One region of the Ruegeria sp. YTSA072 genome, then DNA from elsewhere that is predicted to be linked to it. Evidence: riboswitches for the same ligand, from Rfam matches in the RefSeq annotation. Region 1 holds a riboswitch; each other region holds the start of a gene.
What was found. A riboswitch is a leader RNA that binds a small molecule or an ion and turns the genes downstream of it on or off. The one in region 1 is predicted to bind cobalamin.
Positions count from the first base shown of each region.

Region 2: linked by a shared signal. The riboswitch ahead of AC2FIB_RS10630 (DUF1636 family protein) and the one ahead of AC2FIB_RS08430 (DUF1636 family protein) in region 1 are both predicted to bind cobalamin.
Region 3: linked by a shared signal. The riboswitch ahead of AC2FIB_RS13885 (hypothetical protein) and the one ahead of AC2FIB_RS08430 (DUF1636 family protein) in region 1 are both predicted to bind cobalamin.

Region 1 covers NZ_JBXWNI010000003.1:377,151-379,462, forward strand. Annotated here, with positions in the region: gene AC2FIB_RS08425 (bifunctional enoyl-CoA hydratase/phosphate acetyltransferase) at 1-917, opposite strand, end outside; cobalamin riboswitch at 1,111-1,316, shown strand; gene AC2FIB_RS08430 (DUF1636 family protein) at 1,418-1,774, shown strand; gene AC2FIB_RS08435 (ABC transporter ATP-binding protein) at 1,771-2,312, shown strand, end outside.
Region 2 covers NZ_JBXWNI010000005.1:49,856-52,167, reverse strand. Annotated here, with positions in the region: gene cobW (cobalamin biosynthesis protein CobW) at 1-774, opposite strand, end outside; gene AC2FIB_RS10630 (DUF1636 family protein) at 771-1,160, opposite strand; cobalamin riboswitch at 1,245-1,454, opposite strand; tRNA gene AC2FIB_RS10625 (tRNA-Cys) at 1,742-1,815, opposite strand; gene AC2FIB_RS10620 (protein-L-isoaspartate O-methyltransferase family protein) at 2,043-2,312, shown strand, end outside.
Region 3 covers NZ_JBXWNI010000007.1:145,234-147,545, forward strand. Annotated here, with positions in the region: gene AC2FIB_RS13875 (DNA polymerase III subunit gamma/tau) at 1-199, opposite strand, end outside; gene AC2FIB_RS13880 (protein-tyrosine phosphatase family protein) at 357-854, shown strand; gene AC2FIB_RS13885 (hypothetical protein) at 862-1,269, opposite strand; cobalamin riboswitch at 1,354-1,573, opposite strand; gene AC2FIB_RS13890 (alpha/beta hydrolase family protein) at 1,718-2,312, shown strand, end outside.

The DNA of each region.
Region 1 (2,312 bases):
TCCGGAGCGATATTCACCGCCGCATCAGTAACCATGATGGGCCGGGACATGCCCGGCACATCCATAACGAACACATGCGACAAGCGTCGCCCGGTCCTCAGGCCGTTTTCGCGGCGAAGAACGGCGCGTAACAAGACATCCGTGTGCAAATGACCCTTCATCAGCATCCGGGCCTTACCTTCAACGACCAGTCCGACCGCGCGTTGGGCGGCCACTTCGTGGTCTCGCGCTTCAATGATTTCAACTCCGGACAAATCGGCCCCAAGCTGGGCGGCAGCGGCGGTGATTTTGTCCGGGTCGCCCACCAAAATCGGAGTAATGATGCCGTTTTCCAACGCGAGCAATGCCCCGCCTAGCGAATTCGGCTCTTCCGGGGCGACGATCGCTGTGGCCATCGGGTCCAGAGGACGTGCCTTTTCCAACAAAGCGTCGAAGTGCCGGTGACGCTGAACGATCAGTCCCGGTACCTCGACCGAGTCGAAGGTCAAATGCCGCGACGGTGGCGTGACCTGTACGGTGCCGCTTAGGATCAATGCGTCATCCCCGACCCGGCGCACTTCGGCGGAACAGGTCAGGTCGCCGTCTTCACACTTTTCTGTAACAGCCACAAAGGCAGTCAGTTCTTCGCCTGCCAAAACCGAAGCATGAAAACTCAGATCCGCCCGACGTGTTTGCGTACCGGCCCCCGGCAAGATGTTCCCAATGACTGCGGCCACCAGACCAGCAGGCCACAAAGCGGGAGCGACAGCCTCGGGGCGCCCATCTCCATCACCGTCATAGGCCGCCAGATTCAGCGGGTTGTGGTCACCCGAAGCCGAGGCAAACGCGTACAAGTCGTCCACGGTGCACAATCGGGTGACCTGCGCCTTGTCGCCCACCTTCAGTTGAGAATAGGTTCTGTTTTCTTGAATTTTCATCTCGTCCGGCTTTGTTTTTGAATGCGTGTTCGTTGTTTCAAACATTGGATGTGCGGCCCCCCGGAACCAGAACATATCCACCTTTGTTGCTACATTTCTGCAACGCAGCGTAGTCAGATCATTGGCAAATGACAAATGACCTCTGTGCGTGGGGTGGCGCGGATTATCGCTTGACCCAAATTCGGAACTCGGGCAAGCATCACCGCGATGGTTCCCTATGGTTCGCCACGGGATGAAAAGGGAATACGGTGAGGTTGCCAACAAGCGCTAAGTCCGTGACTGCCCCCGCAACTGTAAGCGGTGAGCGACGCCAAATACCCACTGACCACAAATGGGTCGGGAAGGATGGCCAAGCCACGACCCGCAAGTCAGGAGACCTACCATCCGATGTTCAACCAACCCGGGGCGGGGCGTCCTGGAAGGAGGCTTTATGACACGTCTAAGACGTGATGACATGATTGGCACCTTCTGCCCGCGCTTGGCAACAGGCGGAGTGGGCCATGTCGATCAGTCCTGATCATTTCCTTCTGATTTGCGAGACCTGCGAGAGTTCTGACCGGGCGGATTCATTGCGCGCTGCGCTTGCAAGCAAGCTTCCATCCAGTTTTGGCATCCGCAGCGTTTCCTGTATGGCCGGTTGCGGTCGTCCCACAACCGTCGGGTTTCAGGCATTCGACAAAGCGCGGTACCTTTTCGGTGACATCCAATCGGCTGAGGACGTGGATGCTTTGGCCGAATTTGCACATCAATACCATCGCATCGCGGATGGGTGGACCAGCGCAACGCAGCGCCCGCCTGCCCTTCTTGAAAAGACTCTGGCGCGCCTGCCGCGGCTAAAAGTGGAGACAAGCGCATGACCTGCGGAGCTTTCCTTGAGGCGCGCGGGCTGGAGTATTACGCCCTGAACGGCGACGTACTGCTGCAAAACATCAACTTCGAACTGAATGAAGGGGCCACTCTGGCAATTGCCGGCCCAAACGGTGCGGGTAAGACAACGCTGCTGAATCTTTTGTGCGGCGGTGAAGAGATTGTGCTGGGGGACGTTTTGGTAAAGGGGCGCAGCCTTCGGCAGCTTTCGGCGATGGACCGCGCCCGAATAATCGCCGTAGTCAGTCAGCAAGAATCGCCGGACGGGCGTTTGTTTCTGCGCGACTACGTGGCCCTTGGGCAAATCCCAATCCGCGCTGACCGATCTGCGGCTGAGCACGCCCTGGAATTGGACCGCATCCTGAATCTGACCGGACTGGTTGCCCTCGCTGACAAGCGGATGGCCGTATTATCCGGCGGGGAACGCCAGCGTGCTCATATCGCAAGGGCGCTGGCGCAAAACCCTTCGCTTTTGTTCCTGGATGAGCCGACGAACCATCTGGACCCGGACGCCAAGGGACGCATGCT
Region 2 (2,312 bases), on a different contig from region 1:
GACGATGATGCTTTCGAAATCGTCGTGTTCGTGGTCGTGGTGGCCGTCGTGATGCGACGGGCGCGCGTCCATGTCATCCTCGGCGGCGGCTTCGAGGCCCAGCACGACACGCACGTCAACGGCGCCTTCGGCTACCTCAACCACGGGCAGCGGGCGCGGAGCCTCAGTCGCGATGACCTCTTTGGCTTTGGCAACGCCTTCCGGACCGGCCAGATCGGGTTTTGTCAGCAGGATGATGTCGGCGCACGAGATCTGGTCCTCAAACACCTCGGACAGAGGCGTTTCGTGGTCGATCGAGTCGTCAGCCAGGCGCTGGGCGTCCACGGCTTCGACGTTAGGGGCGAAACGACCTGCAGCGACGGCCTCAGCATCGGCCAAAGCGATCACGCCATCGACGGTAATTTTCGAGCGGATATCTGGCCAATCAAACGCTTTTAGCAGCGGTTTTGGTAGCGCCAGTCCAGACGTTTCGATCAGGATGTGATCGGGGCGCGGTTCCAGCGCCATCAGCGCCTCAATGGTCGGGATGAAATCATCGGCTACTGTGCAGCAGATGCAGCCATTGGCTAGTTCCATGATGTTTTCCGCCGGGCAATCCGGAATGGCGCAGGATTTCAGGATATCGCCATCTACACCCACGTCGCCGAATTCGTTGACGATAACGGCCAGGCGCTTGCCCTGCGGGTTCTGCATCAGGTGCTTTACCAGCGTGGTTTTGCCCGAGCCCAGAAAGCCGGTGATCACAGTGACGGGGAGTTTTTCAAGGTTGCTCATTTCAGGGCTCCAATCGGGGGAATGCGGGCCGCACAGTTTTTGCGGAAATGTTCGGGGCGTTCGCGCCATTTCACCAGACCGTCTTCAGCGGCCAGATACTTGGTGACGCCTTCGACGATGGTCTCGACATGGTTGGTCTCGTCGAGGTTTTCATAAACGAAGGTCCATCGGGACGGGCCGCCACGCAAAACGATCGAGCATCCCTGATCACAGTTCGACAGACATTCCACCGGTTTCAGGTCGACGCCGTCCGGCAAGCCAGCCTTTTCAAGTGCTTTATGCAGCAAAGTGCCGGGTCGCTGGGCGTCATCTTCGATAGGTAACCCACGGCGGCATGTCGTACAGACCAGCAACTCGACTGGTGCGGTCTCGGTCACGTCTCTCATCCCCCTCATCCTTTATACGGGGGACGGGGTTTCATGCGGGCCACGCGTCTGCACATGGACCCGACACCGGAACACCCCGCCCGGTTTCAACTTCGGGTGCTGGCAGGTCTCCCGGCTTGCGGATGTCAGAGGCGAGCCTCTGTCGGATGTCCCGCCTTCCCGGCCTATTAGGCCAGTGGCTTTGGGCACCCTCTCCGGTCACGGTCGCGGGGGCGGCTGTGCTTGGCGGAATAACCGCTGGCACATTCCCTTTTCATCCATCCGAGGATGGACACCAACGCATGCGACATGCGGCACGGGCAGGGGGCTTGTCAAGCACGACTGGGGATTGAAAACCCGCTACGTCAGAAAAGCGACTTGCCGAAGTCAGTCAGCGGCATCCGATGCGATCCGTTCACGCGAGCCAGGCGCAATTCAGCCCGGCCGTCGCAGATGATTGAGCGTTTCTCGGTTTGGCAATCAGGTAGTGCGGTTGTGTAAATGGAATCGCTGGACCCGCAATCGCAACATGCATCTGATACTGAACTTTAGGCGTCCGAAATTGCGAAATCAGCGCAGAAAGCTAAGTGCTTGGAAATAAATGGAGGCGAGTACCGGAATCGAACCGGTGTACACGGATTTGCAATCCGCTGCGTCACCACTCCGCCAACTCGCCTTTTCAAGTAAAATCAAATACTTGCCGTGGTGTGATCGGCGTTTTAGCAGCTTTCGACAGGAGCGTCCAGAGGGGGGAGCGTAAATTTCAGGGCCGGGTGCCAACTTAGTCTTTGGTTGCGACGTTGTATCTTGTGAAGATTGGAAAGTTTCCGTGTCTGGGCCGTTGCCGGTTTTTCAAGGATGTGGCAGAACTCAATCACCCAAGGGAGCAAGATGAGCGATCCAATGACAGATTTCGCAGCCCGCCGCCGGACGATGGTCGATACGCAGATACGTCCTTCTGATGTCACGAAATTTCCCATCATAGACGCGATGCTGACCGTCAAGCGCGAGAATTTCGTGCCGGACGCGCAGCGCGAAGCGGCATATGTCGAGGGATTGATCGAACTGGGTGATGGGCGCTGCATGTTGGAGCCGCGGACCCTGGCTAAGATTCTGGACATATTGAACATTTCGAACGACGAGTCGGTTTTGGATATTGCTCCGACCTTGGGG
Region 3 (2,312 bases), on a different contig from region 1:
CTTTGGCGATAATCCGGGCAGTGGTGGTTTTGCCGGTGCCGCGAATACCGGTCATGATAAAGGCCTGCGCGATCCGATCCGCTTCGAACGCGTTTTTCAGCGTGCGTACCATTGCGTCCTGTCCAACCAGATCTGCAAAGGTTTCGGGGCGGTACTTGCGGGCAAGAACCTGATAGGCGGGGCTGGGCGTTTCGGTCATGTCTGCTCTGTCAGATTCGTGTCAGAAATGCAGCGTAGAGACCCGGGCCGCCCGCGTCCACAGCAGGCTTCGTGGAATTTCGGTTTGGACGGCGTCTGTAAGCGGGATAAACCGGCTTTCAAAATCGGGTGGGTCGGTGGCAGTGGGAGCATAAGCTTTGGCAAAATTTGCAATCTACGCGCTGCCTGTTGGCTCAGGCACCTTGGCGCTGTCCCCCTTGCCTGGCGGCGGCGGTGGGTATGTGGATGATCTGAGGGTGATACAGGACTGGAACCCCGATCTGGTGATTTCAATGACCACCGAGGCCGAGATGCAGCAGGTCGGCGCAGGCGGTTTTGGTCGAGACGTTCAAAGCAGGTCCGCGACCTGGGTGCATCTTCCGGTCGAGGATTTCGGCACACCGCCCCTGCCAATCGAAACTCTTTGGCCCCAAGCCAGCGCAGCCGCCCGGCAGGTTCTGTCCGACGGTGGACGCGTGCTGGTGCATTGCCGGGGCGGTTGTGGGCGGTCGGGGATGGTCGCGCTGAGGCTCATGGTGGAAAGCGGTGAAGATCCAAACCACGCGCTAAACCGGCTGCGCTTGGCCCGACCATGCGCGGTGGAAACGGATGAGCAGATGGCCTGGGCCATGAAACCGGCCCAGAGCGATCAGTGAACTAGGATCAGGCCGTGGCTTGTTGAACAACCTGATGCGATGGACGCGGTGCAAGGGCCGATGCCTGAAGCATGGCGCAAGGCAAGGCCGCCAAAACACCAGCAGGCAGAGTGGAAAAGTCAGGGCCGAACATCATATCGGCGTATTCGTCCAACGTGTCGGCTGAGTCGCCTGTGTTTGCCCCGCAATAGACCCTGATCCGGGCCGGGCTGGCGCGAAACCGTGCGGTGCAACCCTCATCGCAATGGGTCAGTTCGCTGGACCCGTCCACCTCAAATTCGCTGGTCGTCATTGGTTGTGCTGTTGCCATCGCCTCGGCCAAGGCCCGAGCCATTTGTGCCAATGCGGGGCAGGTTTTCCCCGTTTTCTGGCACAGGGTGGCGGTGAACTCGTGGGTCGTTGTCTTCCAGATCATAATGCGCCCTCCGCGCGGTGAGCGGGGGACGTGGAACAGGGAACTCAGCGTACTGAAGACCTGCCCGGACACCCCGCCCGAGTTTCGGTTTTTACTTTGATGGCAGGTCTCCTGACTTGCGGGTCTTTGCTTTGCCGACCTTCCCAGCCTTTCGGCCAGTGGTATTTCGGCATTGCTTACCGCTTACAGTTGCGGGGGCAGTCGCGGCCTTGGTCCGTTCCGGCATTGCCGGGCTGGACCGCACCGAGTTCCCTTTTCATCCCGCCCCAATATAAGGACGAGAACCATCACCTCATCGCTAGCGGTTGTAGGTGGCTTGAGTCAAGCGGGCTGTTTTCCATCGTTCAAGTGGACGCTTGGTCACTTTGAAAATCTGTTGACTCTAGTCGCGCAAAAGCGCGGATATGCCATATGTGAACCGAATAGTTCAGATGCTTGCGAGGGCACCATGTTGGACAACACTCCGGTCGTTTTGACCGAAGATTTCACGTTTTCTGCCGGAGACGCCGAACTGTCGGCTCGGCTGTATATGCCTGCCTCGGCACCTGATGTGGCGGTTGTAGTCCATGCAGCCACAGGCGTACCGCGCGACTATTACCAGCATTTTGCGCGGTGGTTGGTGGAAGAACAGGGTATGGCCTGTCTGACCTATGACTATCGCGATTTTGGCCACTCTCTACGGAGGCGCCTGCGCGATTCGCAGGCCACGATGGCTGACTGGGCGTTGATCGACATGCCAGCTGCCCGCGCTGAAATGCGGCGCAGATTTCCCGCCGCCCAGCAGTGGAGCATTGGCCATTCGGTTGGTGGAATGCTGGGGCCAATTCAGCCCGATATTGAACAGATCGACCGAATGATCTGTGTCTGTTCAGGTTTGGTGACGGTATCCGACCACCCCTGGCCGTATCGCGCACTGGCGACAATGTTCTGGTATGCCCACCCGCCATTGCTGGTTAAGGCATTGGGATACCTGCCGGGCAAGGCACTTGGGTTCGGCTCGGACCTTCCGGCACGTGTCTACTGGCAGTGGCGAAAATGGTGCA